4 regions of the Mesorhizobium sp. C395A genome follow, and region 3 is predicted to be linked to each of the others. Evidence: riboswitches for the same ligand, from Rfam matches in the RefSeq annotation. Region 3 holds a riboswitch; each other region holds the start of a gene.
What was found. A riboswitch is a leader RNA that binds a small molecule or an ion and turns the genes downstream of it on or off. The one in region 3 is predicted to bind cobalamin.
Positions count from the first base shown of each region.

Region 1: linked by a shared signal. The riboswitch ahead of NLY37_RS12345 (DUF1636 family protein) and the one ahead of NLY37_RS25430 (aromatic ring-hydroxylating oxygenase subunit alpha) in region 3 are both predicted to bind cobalamin.
Region 2: linked by a shared signal. The riboswitch ahead of metE (5-methyltetrahydropteroyltriglutamate--homocysteine S-methyltransferase) and the one ahead of NLY37_RS25430 (aromatic ring-hydroxylating oxygenase subunit alpha) in region 3 are both predicted to bind cobalamin.
Region 4: linked by a shared signal. The riboswitch ahead of NLY37_RS12110 (CbtB domain-containing protein) and the one ahead of NLY37_RS25430 (aromatic ring-hydroxylating oxygenase subunit alpha) in region 3 are both predicted to bind cobalamin.

Region 1 is NZ_CP100473.1:2,490,244-2,494,584, reverse strand. It holds gene cobN (cobaltochelatase subunit CobN) at 1-1,431, opposite strand, end outside; gene cobW (cobalamin biosynthesis protein CobW) at 1,546-2,598, opposite strand; gene NLY37_RS12345 (DUF1636 family protein) at 2,601-3,026, opposite strand; cobalamin riboswitch at 3,065-3,269, opposite strand; gene NLY37_RS12340 (DUF6348 family protein) at 3,328-4,020, opposite strand; gene NLY37_RS12335 (winged helix-turn-helix domain-containing protein) at 4,050-4,341, opposite strand, start outside.
Region 2 is NZ_CP100473.1:5,879,961-5,884,301, reverse strand. It holds gene NLY37_RS28480 (adenosine kinase) at 1-440, shown strand, start outside; cobalamin riboswitch at 846-1,045, shown strand; gene metE (5-methyltetrahydropteroyltriglutamate--homocysteine S-methyltransferase) at 1,137-3,485, shown strand; gene NLY37_RS28470 (cytochrome-c peroxidase) at 3,924-4,341, opposite strand, start outside.
Region 3 is NZ_CP100473.1:5,206,307-5,210,647, reverse strand. It holds gene NLY37_RS25435 (FAD-binding oxidoreductase) at 1-185, opposite strand, end outside; gene NLY37_RS25430 (aromatic ring-hydroxylating oxygenase subunit alpha) at 223-1,470, opposite strand; cobalamin riboswitch at 1,588-1,789, opposite strand; gene NLY37_RS25425 (DUF680 domain-containing protein) at 2,288-2,494, shown strand; gene NLY37_RS25420 (DUF680 domain-containing protein) at 2,561-2,764, shown strand; gene NLY37_RS25415 (DUF680 domain-containing protein) at 2,836-3,069, shown strand; gene NLY37_RS25410 (ABC transporter ATP-binding protein) at 3,142-4,254, opposite strand; gene bglA (beta-galactosidase BglA) at 4,321-4,341, opposite strand, start outside.
Region 4 is NZ_CP100473.1:2,444,055-2,448,395, forward strand. It holds gene cobU (bifunctional adenosylcobinamide kinase/adenosylcobinamide-phosphate guanylyltransferase) at 1-15, opposite strand, end outside; gene NLY37_RS12105 (CbtA family protein) at 8-817, opposite strand; gene NLY37_RS12110 (CbtB domain-containing protein) at 833-1,012, opposite strand; cobalamin riboswitch at 1,049-1,244, opposite strand; gene NLY37_RS12115 (gamma-glutamylcyclotransferase) at 1,312-2,004, opposite strand; gene NLY37_RS12120 (aromatic ring-hydroxylating oxygenase subunit alpha) at 2,140-3,315, shown strand; gene NLY37_RS12125 (MFS transporter) at 3,323-4,341, opposite strand, start outside.

The sequences.
Region 1 (4,341 bases), 2.7 Mb from region 3:
CACGCTGGACGGCACATCCAGGCCCACGGCATAGCCAGTGCGGCCGGGCGCACTCGGATAATCCGGAATGAGGATCGCCAACTTACGCGTCGCGCGGGGCGTCTGCTGCAACCGTGTGAACGCCGCTAGCCTGTCCGCCACTTGCGCCACGCGATCCGGTTCCGGCCGGTTGGCGAAGGCGCGGTGGCCGAGCGCCGGGTCGGTCTCGCTCTCGCCCTTGAAGGAAATCGCGCCGGCGAGGATGCGGCCGTCGAGTTCGGGCAGCACGACATGCATGGCGAGGTCGGCGGGCGCCAGGCCGCGCTGGTTGTTGTCCCAGACGTCGCGGCGGGTGGTGGCGACGATGACCTGTAAGACCGGCACGCCGGCGCGGTCGAAGAGCGTTTCGACGCCGGGTTCGGCACCGGAAGCGAAGGCCGTTGCGGTGATGATGGCGGTGGGCTTGAGCGTGGCCAGCGCGGTTCCGACGAAGGCCAGGGAGGTCGGGTCTTTGAGGCTGGAGACGAAGATCGGGATCGGTCTCATGCCGCGCTGGCGGAGTGCATCAAAGAGGGCATCGATTGGCGCGACATCGGCGGCCAGCAGCATCGAGCGGTAGAATAGGATGGGGATGATGGGAAGGTTGATGTTGTCTGCGCCGAGTTCCCGCCCACCCCCCTCTGTCCTGCCGGACATCTCCCCCGCAAGGGGGGAGATTGCGCTGTCATCGACGCTTTCGCCAATCGGGGATGTTGCAGAGGAATCTATTATCGACTGGGCAGAAAAAGTGCCGAGGTCCGCGCCGGCTGATCTCCCCCCTTGCGGGGGAGATGTCCGGCAGGACAGAGGGGGGTGTGAAGGAACGCCGACATCGGCCAAATCCAACTTGCTTACGACGCCGCGGCCTGGCTCGTAGTAGCCAGCTTTCGGCACGCTGACCGGCTCTGCAACCGCCGCATCCGACCCAGCCAACCCCGCCAGCCGCTGCATCAGCGCTGCCATATTCTCCGGCCCGCCCTCGCGGAAATAGCCCAGCAGGCCGTCCAGCTCCTCGCGCGGCAGCGTCGAGGCTTCGATCAGCCTGAGATCCTCGTCGTGGCTCTCGCCCGGCAGCAGCGCCAGCTTGATGCCGTTCGCACGGGCAGTCGCGGCAAGCTGGTCGCAGCCATAGCGCCACCAGTCGTAGCCGCCGAGGATGCGCACCAAAATCACCTTGGCGTGGCGGGCGACGCTGTCGATCCAGAGGTCCACGGACATGGGATGGCGCAGGTCGCGCAGCGCCGCCAGCCGCATCGACGGCAGGCGGACGGCATCGGCCGTCCAGGCCGCCGCGAGGCCGGCGAGGTCGCTGTCGGTGAAGGACAGCGCCACGATATCCGCCGGCGTCTGCCGGAGATCAACTGGCTCGGCGAGATCGTCGAGCGAGGCGGAGGTCCTGGCGAGTATGTGCATCGCGGCTTAGTGCGTTTCACCGTTTCACGGAACGGCGAACCGCTCTATCTCCTTGTTTTTACGCAATTCCTGTGGGAAAACCGTTTCACACTTTTCCTGGAATTGCTCCTGAGATCAGCCGGCGAGTATACGCTCGATCGCCGGGCGGTTCAGCCCCTTCAGGCCGATGACAACGAGACGCGAGCGGCGATCGTCCTCGGCCGTCCAGGCGCGGTCATAATAATGGTTGACGCGCGGGCCGACGGCCTGCAGCAAAAGCCGCATCGGCTTGCCGCCGACATCGACGAAGCCTTTCACACGCAGCACATTCTCTTCCTCGGCAACCGTGGCGACGCGCCTGGCCAGTTCGTCCGGATTGGTGATGGAGGGGATGTCGACGATGAAGGTGTCGAAATCGTCATGCTCGTGGTCGAAGGCGCCGTCATGGTGCGATTTGCGGTTCTCGATGTCGTCCTCGACGGCGAGGCCGAGGCCGAGCAGCACCGAGGGATCGACCTTGCCATGTGCGGTCGGCACGATCTTCACGGCGCGGGCGGAATGTTCATTGATGATGGCGTTGGCGCGGGCCGAACCGGGGGCGTCCATTAGATCGCTCTTCGACAGGATGATCAAATCGGCGCAGGCGATCTGGTCCTCGAAGACTTCTTCGACCGGATCGTCGTGGTCGAGCGTCTCGTCCTGAGCGCGCTGTGCCTGCAGGGCGTCCATATCGTTGGCAACGCGGCCCTCGGCCAGCGCCGGGCCGTCTACCACGGCAATGACGCCATCGACGGTCACCCGGCTCTTCACGCTTGGCCACTGGAACGCCTGGACCAGCGGCTTGGGCAGAGCCAGGCCCGAGGTCTCGATCAGGATGTGGTCAACCTTAGGTGTCAGCGCGAGGATCTTGTCGAGGGCGGGCACGAAATCGTCGGCGACCGTGCAGCAGATGCAGCCATTGGCCAGTTCGAGGATGTTTTCCTCGGGGCAGGTGTCGATGCCGCAGCCTTTCAGGATTTCCCCGTCGATGCCGATGTCGCCGAACTCGTTGACGATGATGGCGATGCGCTTGCCGCCGGCATTTTCCAGGAGATGGCGGACCAGCGTCGTCTTGCCGGCGCCGAGGAAGCCTGTAACGACAGTGCAGGGAACACGGGAGAGGTTGGCGGCCGGGTTTGAAGCGTTCATCGTCAGTCCTTCAGCATGTCGAGGGGTGGGATGCGGGCAACGAGGCCGCGCTTGAGGCTATCGGGCCGGCCGCGCCACGGGATGAGGCCGTCGGCCGAAGTCGCGAAGAGCTTTGCGCCGGTAACGAGGTCGGCGCCGCTGGTTGCGGTCAGATCGCCGAAGACATAGCTCCAGCAGCCATCGCGCAGGATCGCGGCGCTGAGGCGGCGCTTGCAATTGCCGAGACATTCGGCGGTGCGGACCCGGATATCGCCGGCAGCGGCGCGGCGTGTGTCCTCAGCCAGCAATTCGCCGGCGCGCGGATGGGCGTCGGAACCGGTCTCATCGCGGCAGGAGGCGCAGACGATGACGGTCACGCCGGTCAGGGCGTCGTTGTCGCCGGACGCAATGTCCGCTGTGCCAGCCGAAAAACTGCTGTTCTGGTCCAAAAACCGTGCTCCTTGCCCGGAAACCCGCCAGGCGATCGGATACTTTGTCTCAGACGGCAGGTCTCCTGGCTCGCGGGTCGTCGCCTTGGTTAGCCGCCTTCCCGGTGTTACCCAGTGGCTTTCGGCCTTGGCTCGTCGCTTACAGTTGCGGGGACAGCCGCGGATTTGGGACCGAAATCCCGCACCGCATTCCCTCTTGGCCCTTGCCGTTGCGGGCAGGGGACCGTCTGCAGCGGATTTAGGCTTTTGCGGGCGGCGGTGTCAACGCACGGCTACGACATGGCGATGTCGGCAGGGGCTGTCATGTCCCGGCTTCCGGCAGTGCCAGGATGACCTGTCGGATAGCTTGATAGCCATCGCTATAGTCCCAGTCATGGCCGACAGCCAGATTCTGTCCCTCATGCCAAACCGCGTTGTCCAGAAGGACTTCGGCACTAATCAGCGTGCCCTTCAAGCCTGCCAGAAAGGTCCGGACAAAATGGCTTCCGGGGGGTACCGAAGCTGTGAATAGCTTTTCCAGCTTGGCATAGAATGCTGGATAGCCTGGTGTCAGCGAGCATAGCTCGGTTGTGGCCTGGGAAATGACCGGGCCGCTATAGATTTTCCAGCGGGCATCTTTTCGCCAGATCTTCCAACTGGCGCTGCTTCGCTGCCAAAGCTCTATTTCGGCCTGCATGGTCTCGCAGACGTGATCGGCCAGTCCCTCAATGGCCACATGGAAAACACCACGGAGAAACTTTTCAAACGCCTGGTTCAGTTCCTGTTCGCGCGTGTCGCCGAAGCCAGCAAAGGATTCAATGACCGGCTGAACATCAAGCAGCGGAGAAAAAATGTAGATTTCCAGGACCAGCCGGTCAGAACTCGTCTCGAACACCTCAGCCTCAAACCGAAGCTGCTTCGATTGGAGCATGACGTCCCTATCTCTGCGGACTGCATCTATTCCATGCGCAATGAGGGCGCCATGGATCATGTCGAGCACTTTGTCCGATGCCATTGCACAACCTACGAGGCTTATTGAGGCCTCTATGACAGACGCTGCAAGGGTTGGCCATCTCTCTCGCTAGCCAATGCCGGCCCCAGATTGCCGGCCGGCGTCACTTCGATGCGCTCAAGGCCAAGCCAGCCCTGCATCTCCTTTAGTTCCTCGAAAAGCTGTGCGGTGGTCTCAGGCGGTGCGCCTGCTTCGGCATAGGCGGCGTGGACGCGTAAGACACTCGCAGGCCGGTCGGCCTTGAGGTCGACGCGGGCGACGATCTTGTCGCCGAGCAAGAAAGGCAGCACGTAATAGCCATATTGCCGCTTGTCGGCCGGGGTG
Region 2 (4,341 bases), 670 kb from region 3:
TGACGTTGTCTGATTCGTTCTGCGTCGACCGCTACCGCGACGAGTTCCTCGAGCTGATGCGCTCGGGCACTGTCGACATCGTCTTTGCCAACAGCCACGAGATCAAGTCGCTCTACCAGACAAAATCCTTCGACGAGGCGCTGGCTCAGATCCGCAAGGACTGCAAGATTGCCGCCGTCACCCGTTCCGAAAAAGGCTCGGTGATCGTGCGCGGCGACGAGACCGTGGTCATCGAGGCGACCGCCATCAAGGAGTTGGTCGACACCACCGGCGCCGGCGACCTCTACGCCGCCGGTTTCCTGCATGGCTACACGCAGGGCCGCAACCTCAAGACCTGCGGCGACCTTGGCTCGCTGGCGGCCGGCCTGGTGATCCAGCAGATCGGCCCAAGGCCAAGGCAGAATTTGCGCCGCGAGGCGGAAGGGGCTGGGTTGCTGTAGATGCGCGGGCAACTAACCACCCGCCCTACTGACGCGATGACCGCAGTGGCGGAACTGTGTCAAAGCTCGCTGATAGCGACAGCCATTCGCTTCGGAGAACTGACCCATGCTGCTGCCGTGAAGCTCGCTGGAGGAGCGGTGCAAGGCGTGCTTGCCATGACGGCATTCACCGTCATCCAGATCGTCACCAGCATTTTCCAGAAGCTCAGCTTGGGGAAGGCCAGTAAGGTTCCTGAGGTAACGGAGAACTCGCGGCGTCCGTCGGACTTGACTTGCGATCACGTCCCACGATGCCGAATGCGGGCAGCAGACTGAATATTTCACAATGCTAGACAAAGGCGTAAAACGCGACCATATAACGACATAAACATTTCATTATGCGTCATTGACAAAGAGCGGGTTGCTGTGATTGTCTGCTGTTGTGGTTCTCGCGTACGGTGCTGCCGCAGCGGAGCTAAGAGGGAAGCCGGTGCGATGCCGGCGCTGCCCCCGCAACTGTTAGCGGCGAGCCAATCCACTCATGTCACTGAGGCGAATACCCTCGGGAAGACGGGTAGAGGCTATGACCCCGCGAGCCAGAGACCTGCCACGGCGAATTACGTCCACGGGCGGGGTGTCTCGGTGGCCGCTGCAACCGGCGTGCCGGCCTGCTAGCGCCTTCCTTGTCACCGACGCCCCCAACCATCGGGGTATGACATGACTGTCTCTCAGCAAATTCCTGTAGCAACGCTCGGCGTGCCGCGCTTCGGTCGTCGGCGAGAACTGAAATTCGCCCTCGAAAGCTACTGGTCCGGAACATCGTCCGCTGGCGACCTTCTTGCGACGTCGAAGGCGCTCCGAGCCGCTAGCTGGGAAGAGCAGCGCGATCGCGGCGTGTCGAAAATCCCGTCGAACGACTTCTCGCTTTACGACCATGTGCTCGACACCGCAGCCATGGTCGGGGCCATTCCATCCCGGTACGGCTGGAATAGCGGCGAGGTCCCACTTGACATCTACTTCGCAATGGCGCGCGGCAACCAGGGTCAGACGGAGGATTGTGGACACGCTGGTCACCAGGAGGAGGCTCATGGACCTGGTGTAACCGCGATGGAAATGACCAAGTGGTTTGACACCAACTACCACTACATTGTGCCGGAACTCGATGATGATCAGACGTTCGCCCTCTCGTCATCGAAGCCGGTCGATTACTTCCTCGAGGCTAAAGCTCTCGGCATTCACACACGCCCAGTCATCCTTGGACCCATCACCTTCCTCAAGCTGGCGAAATCGCGTGCCGAAGGGTTCGGTCCCATCGCGCTCCTACCGCGGCTGCTGCCCGTTTACGAGCAAGTCCTGCAGAGGCTGAAGCTGTCGGGAGCCGACTGGGTGCAGATCGATGAGCCAGCGCTTGTCCTCGATCTGAACCCGAACGAACGAGCTGCGTTCGAATTCGCCTATGGCCAGCTGTCGAAAGCCGCGCCCGAGCTGAAGATCATGCTGGCTACGTATTTCGGGTCGCTGGGAGACAATCTCGAAACCGCGGTTTCTCTGCCCCTGGCCGGCCTGCATATTGATCTCGTGCGCGCTCCCGAGCAGCTGGAAACGGTGGGTCGGCTCGCTCCGAAGGATCTGGTGCTCTCGCTCGGCTTGATCGATGGCCGCAACGTCTGGCGTGCGAACCTGCCCGCCATTCTCGACCGCATCAAACCGATCGTCGCCGGCTGGCCCTTGGACCGCGTCGAAATCGCGCCTTCTTGCTCGATGCTGCATGTGCCGATTGACCTGCGCATGGAGACGGAACTCGAGGCCGACATCAGGTCGTGGCTCGCCTTCGCGGCCCAGAAGACCGACGAGCTGGTCTTGCTGGCCCGGGCCCTTTCCAAAGGCAGGGATGCGGTGGCAGCCGCGTTGAAAGCTTCTGCCGAGGCTGCCGCCACTCGCTTGACGTCCACGAAGATCCATGACCCGCTTGTTGAGGGGCGGATCGCCAGCATTGACCATAGCATGAAACGACGAGAGAGCGCTTTTGGCGAGCGCTCCAGAGTCCAGGCCGGCACGCTCGGGCTGCCGCCGTTCCCGACGACGACAATCGGGTCCTTCCCGCAGACGCCGCAGGTACGCCGCGCGCGGTCCGCTCATGCGAAGGGCCAGCTCAGTTATGTCGACTACGAGATTTTCCTGAAGAAGGAGATCGAGTCAGCAATTCGTTGGCAGGAAGAGATCGGGCTGGACGTGCTGGTGCACGGTGAGTTCGAACGAAACGATATGGTACAGCATTTCGGCGAGCAGCTGTCCGGCTTCGCCTTCACTCAGCATGCCTGGGTGCAAAGCTATGGGTCGCGCTACGTGCGTCCCCCCATCATCTTCGGGGACGTATCGAGGCGCAATCCGATGACGGTGCGCTGGTGGCAATTCGCCCAGTCGCTTACGGAAAAGCCTGTGAAGGGAATGCTCACAGGCCCAGTGACCATTCTCAACTGGTCCTTTGTTCGAGACGACGTACCCCGCTCCGAAGCCTGCCGCCAGATCGCGCTCGCCATCCGCGACGAAGTGACGGATCTCGAAAGGTCCGGCGCAAGGATGATCCAGATCGATGAGGCCGCGTTTCGCGAAGGATTGCCACTGCGCCAATCTGACTGGAAAGCCTATCTCGACTGGGCTGTCGAATGCTTCCGGATCGCTTCAACGGGTGTAAAGGACGCGACTCGACTCCATACCCACATGTGCTATTCGGAGTTCAACGAGATCATCGACGCGATCGCTGGAATGGATGCGGATGTCATTTCGATTGAGACGTCGCGCTCCAAGATGGAACTGCTGGACGCCTTCACGAGCTCCAAATATCCGAACGAGATCGGTCCCGGCGTCTATGACATTCACTCACCACGTGTGCCGGAGGTCTGCGAGATTTCGGACCTAATCATGCTTGCCCGCGAGCGACTGTCCGACGGCCAACTGTGGGTAAACCCGGACTGTGGCCTCAAAACACGCAAGTGGGAGGAGGTCCGCCCTGCCCTCATTAACATGGTCGCTGCAGCGCGCGCGCTCCGGGAGAAAGTGGCCTGAGGCTTCTCCTTCCTCACCGTGTGGTGAGCTACCGGCTGGCTCCTGTCGGCCGTGAACATGCCAAACCGGCACACTCTTGGAAATGAGCCACTCGGCGCAAATGTGCAATTTCCCTACGGCACGTGTCTTAATCCCGCAGAAATATAAATGTGGCACTACGCTATAATATTGGTTCCTTGGGGACATACAGGCCCCGCGCCTCGAACAAATCGGACACGCGTCGTTTCTCAAAGTAGACTGCTTGGCGCGTTCGCTCAGGCAGCGACAATATATGGTGCTGCGTCTGTCCGCCCCCAGTTGATCGCGCAGACTACGGGCGAGGTGGCAGGGTCCGGGTATCGCTAGCGTCCCGCCAATTCGGAGATGGACGTCGCAATTCGTGTCGCCAAGTAAAAATCGCCAATCATTTTCGATTGCGAGTCCGCAGCCAGTTGGCCCTTATTTTCCTGAGATCTGCGTTACAGGCCGGGGCGTTGTCGCCGTTTCTGAGGGTAAGATGGGATAGGCGACGTCAGGTGCCTCTCCGGTCAGCGAGTTGAGGAAGGCAACAAGCAGGTCAACTTCTTCGTCCGCCAGTACTACGCCGAGCTGGGTGGTCCCCATAATGGCGACGGCCTGTTTCAGATCCCAAACCTTGCCCGTATGAAAGTATGGCGCGGTGAGTGCAACGTTGCGCAGCGGCGCCACGCGGAAGACATAGGAATCGTCGGCTGCATTGGTGACCTCAAATCGGCCCTTGTCTTTGTCCGGCAGGACTTCGGCGCTGGGCCGTTCCACGAGGCCGAATGGGTAATAGGCTTGCCCACCAACGTTGATGCCGGCATGGCAGGACGAGCAGCCTTTGTCCATGAAAAGC
Region 3 (4,341 bases):
GTCGGCAGTTCCAGCGTCAGGAACTGGCCCGGCTTGTAGCGGAACCAGGTCTGGTTGTCGGAGCGGAAGGTGAAGGTCTTGACGTCGGGCGCCTCGTCGCTGACGCCGATCACTTCCAGCACCTGCAGCCTATCGTTCCACGGCGCCATCTGGTCAAGATGGCGATAGAGCCCAAGATCCGTCATCGCATTCATCCTCTGGTCCCTCTTCGCCTGCTCCAGCTCACGCGACGCTGCGCAGCGCCGGCCGGCCGCCTTCGGCAAGGCGCGGGCCGATGAAGGCCGCGTACCATTCGACGAACTGGATCACGCCGCCCTCGTGCAGCTCCGAATAGGGGCCGGGCTCATAGGCCGGAGACAGGATGCCGAAGGCGTTTTCCTCGACGATGCGGCGGTCCTGGTCGTTGGTCTCGGTCCAGACATGGGTGAGCTCCTCAAGGTTGTAGTCGACCCCCTCGACCGCATCCTTGTGCACCAGCCACTTGGTCGTCACCGCGGTTTCGGTGGCGCTGATCGGCAGCACCCGGAAGGTGACCGCATGGTCGATCAGTATGTGGTTCCAGGTCGTCGGATAGTGGTAGTGCATCAAGGTGCCGATGCGGTCGGCGGCAACAGTGTCGGACAGGTTCTTCGTCACCGCGCGCTTTCCCGACATCGTGTAGCTGACGGCATCGCGCAGCAGCGGCGCGCGGGTGGCGCGGTATTGCCCGGCCGGATCGATGCGGAACTTGCTCGGCAGGCCCGCCGCCTCGCATTTCGCCCAGTGCGCCAGCATCTCCGGATCGCTGTCGGCGCCCTGCACGCCGGTCACCGTCGGCGCTTCGGGGAATGTCTTGCACAGCTCTGGATGATTGCCGGCGCAGTGATAGCATTCGCGGTTGTTTTCCCAGACCAGCTTCCAGTTGCCCTTCTCGATGATGGTGCTCTCGAAGGCGACCTTGGCTTCATTCAGCCGGTGCGGCTTGAGGTAGGGCTCTATCATGGCGCGCATCGGCGCAAAGTCGGCAGGTTCTTTCGCCAGGCAGATGAAGATGTAGCCGCCGACGCTCTCGCAGGCGACGGGCTTCAGGCCGAACTGGCTCTTGTCGAAACCGTCGGCCATCTGGCGGGCAAACAGCAGCCGGCCGTCAAGCTCGTAGGTCCACTGGTGATAGGGGCAGACAAGCTTTGCCGCCATGCCCTTCTCAGTGTTGCAGACACGGCTGCCGCGATGGCGGCAGGAATTGTGAAAGGCGTTGATGTTGCCCTTCTGGTCGCGGACCAGCACCACCGGATAATCGCCGATCTGCACGGTGATATAGCTGCCGGGCTTCGGCAGTTCGCAATCATGGCCGATGAACAGCCAGTCGCGATACCAGATAAGCTCCATGTCGAGCTTGAAATAGTCCGGGTCGGTGTAGAAGGGCTGTTCCAGCGAAAAGCCTTGCTTGCGGCCGTTCAGGAGCCTCAGCATGTCGTTGCGCGTATCCATAGTTCTGTCCTCGTGGTTTAAGGACTGAACTTGGTGGTGATGGAGGAAGGATCGGACGCAGGCCGGCGCGGCGCCGGACATGCACTATCCACCTCTTGACCGCCCACCGCGATCAGTCGAGTCTATGCATCTCGGGCTGGTTTCCGGGCTCTGGAGTTGTCCTTGCGGACCATCGCGACACCTTCCCAGGCTCTTGCCCAGTGGTCTCCCGTTGCGACTTCAACTCCACCACCGTTGCGGGGGCAGCGCCGGATTCTGACCGGCTTCCCAATTCTCCGCTGCGTCGTCACGAAGCGGCACCTGAGATGCGATCATCTAATCACGGCAGCGATCGCGACGTCGGCATGAAAGCGACATCATATCCATGCGGCGCGACACGCGCGCATACGCCCCGCCGACCACCGAAGGGCTGAGATCCTGTCTTGCGGCGCTATCATCGCCGTTTCGAATCGCTGCGGATCCAGTTCCGATCGGGGGCAAAAAGGGCTCAACGGTATCGAAAAGTTACTATTAGCAATCTCTAATCGAACCGAACGGTTCGTTTCTGTTGACAATGCGTGCAGGACGGTGTGAACGACGGCCCGGAAACCGACACCGGAGCGAACCACTCGGTTCGACATAAGCAACTGAAAACAATGCGATAAATGACCATAGAGGAACTTCCTAGCACAATTTCAAGGTGCAGGACCGTGGTCCACACGGAACAACTTCGTGATTGGAAACCAGCCTATGGCTTTCCCACATCGGGGCTGTCCGAACGACGCGAATTCCTCCCAAGACACGCCGCTAGACGGACAGACAAACTGGAGTACTAAAAATGAAAAAGATCATCCTCACTGCCGCAGCCGTTTTGGCGATCACCGGCAGCGCCTTCGCCGGTAGCGACAATTACGGTTCCAATGGTGCGAACCAGCCAGCCGTCTCGGTCGACAGCTCGTATACGGCTTCCATTCAGAAGCCGGCGCACGCTGACAAGCAGCCTGTCGTTCAGGGCGCCGACCGCGACCTCTACGGCAATCGCTGATCCCGACCAAAGAAGGGCGGCTAACCCGTCGCTCTCGGGATCCCAAAAAATTCAGGAGTATTTGAAATGAAAAAGATCATCCTTGCTGCCGCCGCCGTTTTGGCCATCTCCGGCAGCGCTTTCGCCGGCAGCGACAACTACGGTTCGAACGGCGCCAACCAGCCTGCGATTACGTCGACCGATAGTGGCCATACGGCTTCGGTTGAGAAGTCGACTCCAGCCGAGCAGGCGCCTGCCCACGGTGCCGACCGTAACCTTTTCGGCCGCTAAAAGCCGGTTTCCAGCACGTGGCGGGCTTATCCGCTGCAGCTGGCAGCATCAGAAAAATTCAGGAGACTAAAATGAAGAAGATCGTTCTCGCCACCGCAGCCGTTCTGGCTGTTTCGAGCGCTGCCTTTGCCGGCAGCGACAATTATGGCTCCAATGGCGCCAACCAGCCGGCCGCTGCCGTCGACACCACCCGCACTTCGTCGACCGGCACCAACTCGGCGGTCTACAAGCTGCTGAACTCGTCGGACGACCAACAGAAGTTCGTTCCTCAGAGCAGCGACAGGGATCGGTTCGGCAACAACTAACAGCCGAAGCTTAAAAAAGAGTGGCGGGCCTGGCCCGCCGCTCTTTTTTTATGCCTGTACGACGCAGCTATCTCAAGCCGCCTTCACTTCCACCGGCTTGAGCGAGAAGGAGTGCCCATCGGCGTCGAAGATGTGCAGGTCCCCGGCATCCGCGGTCAGTCGCAGCTTTGCCCCGCGCTTGACCTCGACATTGCCGGGCAGCTTGGTCACCAACGGCAGGTCAGCGCGGCCGATATCGACATAGACAAGCTGCACCTCGCCGAGTTGCTCGACATAGTCCACCACGCCCTCGAAAAGATATTCCGCGCCGGTGGCGGCCGACAGATCCTCCGGCCGCACGCCGAAGCTGACTGCCGCACCCTTTGCTGACGCCGGCGTTGCGATCGGCACCGTTGCCTTGCGGCCGCCGACATGGCTGACGATTGTCGGGTTGCCCGTCCTGTCGATTGTCGCCGGCAGGATGTTCATGGCCGGCGAGCCGATGAACTGGGCAACGAACAGATTGCCGGGCTTCTTGTAGAGGTCCATCGGCGTGCCGACCTGCTCGATATGGCCATCCTTCAGCACGACGATGCGGTCGGCGAGCGTCATCGCTTCGACCTGATCGTGGGTGACGTAGATCATGGTCGTGGCAGGCATCGATTCCTTGAGCTTGGCGATCTCGATGCGGGTCGCGACGCGCAGCGCCGCGTCGAGATTCGACAGCGGCTCGTCGAACAGGAACACTTTCGGATTGCGCACGATGGCGCGACCGATGGCGACACGCTGGCGCTGGCCGCCCGACATCGCCTTGGGCAGACGGTCGAGATATTTGGTCAGCTGCAGGATCTCCGCTGCCTGCCGTACCCGCTTGTCGATCTCGGCCTTGCTTTCCTTGCCGATCTTCATCGAGAAGGCCATGTTGTCGTAGACGGTCATGTGCGGATAGAGCGCATAGGACTGGAACACCATGGCGATGCCGCGCTTGGAAGGCGGCACATCGTTCACCACCTCGCCGGCGATCTTCAGCTCGCCGGAGGTGATCTCCTCAAGCCCGGCGATGGACCGCAGCAAGGTCGACTTGCCGCAACCCGACGGGCCGACGAAGACGATGAACTCGCCCGACTTTATGTCGAGGTCGATGCCGTGGAGAATGTGCAGATTGCCGTATGATTTCTTCACCTGTCTCAGCGTGACATCGGCCATAATTTCCTCCCAGTGATTTCCCTAGAGAACCTGGATTTCCTCAAAAAATCCAGTTTCGTCAAAAACTCAGTCGATGCGCCCGAACCA
Region 4 (4,341 bases), 2.8 Mb from region 3:
ACTGCGATCAGGCAAAGCTGTCGCGCAGGCTGGTCGCGGTGCCGGTGAAGCGCGAGTGCACTATGCCGACAACTGCGCCGAGCACCAGCCAGAACACCAGATTGGTCAGCGTCACCGCCACCACGAACTGATGATGCAGGCCCTCCGGGATCGGCGTTACGAAACTGTCAGGCTGCGGCGCGCCGACAATATGCGGGGCGACGATCAGGACGACGGCGAGCACGGTCAGGGGCGCCGACGTGCGGAAGGTGATAAGGGCAAGGCCGATCGCGGTTGCCATCACCGTTGCCCACCACCAGATCTGGCGCTGTATGAGATCGGCCGCCGGCATTGCCGGCAGTTCCGGCGGCAGGCCGAGTCCCGGCGCCAGCGTGAACACGGCAAAGCCCGCCAGGCCCCAGAACACGCCCTGGCGCCAGCTGCCGATGCCGCCGGCGAACTCGGAAACCGCCACCAGGACCAGCGCGAAGCCGATGCCGGTGACGATATTGGCGACGACACTGAAGGCGAAACGCTCGAAGCCGTCGGCCGGCGCCCAGCCTTCGTCCTCCGCCGGCGCGGCTGCTTCAGCCGTTGCGGGTGCTGCGCTGCTCACGGCATTTTCCGCCGGCGCGGCGGTGCTCATGGCATTGGTGTCCGTAGCGTTGGCGGCGGGCGCCGCGGCATGCTGATGCTCGTGGCCGCCACCAGCCTTTTCGTAGACCTCCGCCTTGAGGATCAGCGGCACGGTGGCGTAGGCCTGCATGCAGGCGAGAGCGACACCGGCCACGAGCCCTGCGATCGCCGCGATGAACACGACGTTGCGAAACAGGTTCATGATGTCAGATCCTCGTCAGTGGCAGGGAAACGCCATCGAATGGCGATAGTCATGCGCCGCATTGTGGACCGCATCGATATGCGAGAAACCGACAACGCCGACGACGAAAATGCCCAGAAACGCGCTAAGCACGAGCTGCATGAAGCGCGACTGCGAGGAGACGGAAGCGCCGAGGGAGACGGAAGCGGTATTCATATCTTGTCCTTTCGCCCTCCACCCGAGGGCATCGAAGTCAGTTCCCTGTCGCCGGCAGGTCTCCTGGCTCGCGGATCAGCGCCCTTCCCCACCTTCCCGAGGAAAAAATCCTCAGTGGCTTGGAGAGGACTACCGCACACAGTTGCGGGGGCAGCCACGGCATTGGGCAACAAGTCAGCCCTCACCGCATTCCCTCTTGGTCCCTAACGGAACCGACGACATGCATGACTATAGGCTGAAACGGCCGCATCCGGCAAACCAAATTCCGCCGGCCAACAGCGCGAATGCGCCATGCGGCGTTACGGGTTCAACGCGGTGATCCGCTCGGCAACCAGCCGCTGCAGCCGCCACAGATGGCGATCGTGAATGCCGCGCTCTTCAAGGTTTTTCACCGTGTTGTAGAGATAGTCGGCGCCCGACCCCCAGTGCCCGCAGGACGTTGCCAGCCTTTCGACGACCTTGCCCTCGTCGAGCGGTCCTGAATAGGTCAGGCCGTTGCGGTTGATGACGAAGGCCAATGCCCTGAGCGGTCCGGCCTCGCTTGCAAGCTTGAGCATGCGCGGCCGGTAGCTTGTCGGCTTCAGCGTGACTTCGCGCCGGAAAAGCCGGCCCAACTGCTCGCGCCGGTTATTGTCGGTCAGCCGAAAGGCGACGCCCTTGCATTGTCCGCCACGGTCCAGCGCCATCATCAGGCCGGGGCTGTCCTTGGTGCCGCGCCAGCGCGTCATGTTCATGCAAAAGGACCGATGCCAGCCGCGCGCCAGCGCAACGCGGTCCTCGACATAATCTATTTCCGGTTTCCAGATCAGCGATCCATAGCCGAACAGCCATAGCGGTTCGCTGTCCGGGAGTTCGACCTGCAATTCATCCAGCAGCGCGTCATAGTCGGCTTCATCGAGATGCATCGCGTCCGGATCCGGCCCGGGGTCCCTGATCTCGCGCCAGCAGCGCGCGACCAGCTCCGGCGTAAGCGACATCTGTCGTGCGGCCACTTCCGAATCCCCCCAATTTCCGAATGTCCCGTGTCCACGACATGATTATGCGCCGCGCCTGCAACCGGCAATGCGGCACTCTGATTGACAAACGATTTGCCGGGGTGTCGGCTGACGCTTCATAGGAAGCCAGCCATGCATCCCAGCCCGAGCGAGCGCGACCCCTATAACGGCCTGAGCCGGGCCGAACCGACGCTACCGTCGTCGGCCTATTGGGATAGCGAGGCTTACCAGCGCGATCTCGACGCCATCTGGCACAAAAGCTGGCTGCTCGTCTGCCGCGAGGCCGACCTCGCCCAGCCGCTGGCGTTCAGGACATTCCGCGTCGGCACGCAGGAAATCGTCATTCTGCGGGACGAGACCGGCGAACTGCGCGCCTTCCACAACACTTGCCGGCATCGCGGCTCGCAGCTTTGCCAGAAAAGCGAGGGCCGGCTGAAAGCGCGGCTCATCACGTGCCCCTACCACGCCTGGTCCTACTCGCTGCGCGGCGATCTCGTGCGCGTTCCCTCGAAATCGCTGCCAGATGGTTTCGACAAGGCAGATCATCCGCTCTACCGGGTGGCGCTGTCGGTGTGGCGCGGCTTTGTCTTTGTGAACCTTCAGCAGGCTGCGGCCGGCTCCGCCGGGACCTCCTTCGATCCCGCATCCGGCGACCTCGCCAACTGGCCGCTGGAAACGCTGGTATCAGGCCATGTCCTGCGCAAGGTGATGAACTGCAACTGGAAGATCTTCTGGGAAAACTTCAACGAGTGCCTGCATTGCCCGGGCGTCCACAAGGACCTGTCTCGGCTGGTGCCGATATACGGCCGCGGCCTGATGAGCCGGCACGACGACCCCGACTGGGTCCGCCATGCCGACAATGACGCGCCGGAGTTTTCGGGTGGCCTGCGCCCCGGCGCCGAGACCTGGTCGCGCGACGGACATGCCCATGGCCCGGTCTTACCGGGCCTGACGCCAGCCGAGCGTGCGGCCGGACAGACCTATGCCACCAGCCTGCCCTCGATGTTCATCGTCGGCCATGTCGATTATGTCAGAACGGTGCGACTGATGCCGCTCGGTCCCGAACAGACCGAACTCACCGCCGAATGGCTGTTCGCGCCCGAGGCGCTGGCTGAGACGGACATCGACAATGTCGTCGCCTTCGGCACCCAGGTGCTGGAGGAGGATGCCGCGATCTGCGAGATCAATCAGAAAGGCCTGCGCTCGATGCGCCACCAGGCCGGCGTGCTAATGCCGGAGGAGTACGATCTGCACCGCTTCCACAACTGGGTGCGCGAGCGGCATGCAGCGCTTGAGGCAACCGCCTGATCGGCGACTAAAGCGACTTCGGCAGATAGCGCCAGGAGATAAAGCCGCAAACCGCGGCCAGAATGCCCAGCGTCACGAACACCGAGCCGAGGCCGAAAAACGCCAGCACCACCGAATAGACCAGCGGCGGCGTCAGCTCGGAAAAGTCGAGATAGGTGCGGTAGACCGCGGCCATCTGCGCCCGCTCATAGGACCGCACCGAGCGCATGAAGGCGGTCGAGCCCAGTGCATCGAGCGCGATGGTGAAGAAGGCGCCGCAGAGCAGGAAAAAGCCCGTAAGCAGCGGCGCGGTAGTGCCGACCGCGCCCGCCGCAAGCAGCGTCGCCGACATCGCGAAATAGGCGAAGGTCATGGTGCGCCGGCCGCCGAAGCGTTTTCCCGCTTTGCCCCAGAAGATCGCCATGAACAACAGCGCATTGCCGGCCGAAACCAGCAGGCCGCCGGCAAGCTTGCCCTCGCCGGTAATCACCATGAACAGCGGCCCGTAGACGAAGAACGTCGTCCAGAAGCAGGAGCGGCCGAAGGCGATCAGCCAGGCCAGCCTGAGCCTGGGTTGTGCTACGAAGCGGCCGATATTGGCCAGCGGATTGGCCGGCCGTGTGTTGCCCGGCCGGATCGACCGGTTGTCGCCCAGCCTGTAGGTCCAGAACAGCGCCAGCAAGGCCAACGCAAACACCGCGACCGCGCCATGCGCGGCATAGATGCCGTAGCGTGTGTAGAGGAAGATGCCGAGTGTCGGCCCGCCGGTCCAGGCCAGCATCGACCACGCCATGCGCAGCGATTCGGCCTGCATGAAATCGGTCTTGCGGATGTGGTCCATGATGTAGAGGTTGAGCGTGATCGACAGGGCGCTCGCCCCCATGACGCGGCACAGCATGCCTGTCAGTTGCCCGGCAAGCGTGTGGGTGACGAAGAACAGCGAGCCTATCGCCAGCAGGCAGGCGCCGGCGGTATAGACCCAGCGCCGGGCAAACCTGCGGATCAACATCGGCATGAACAAGGTCACCGACAGGCCGAGCAGCGCCA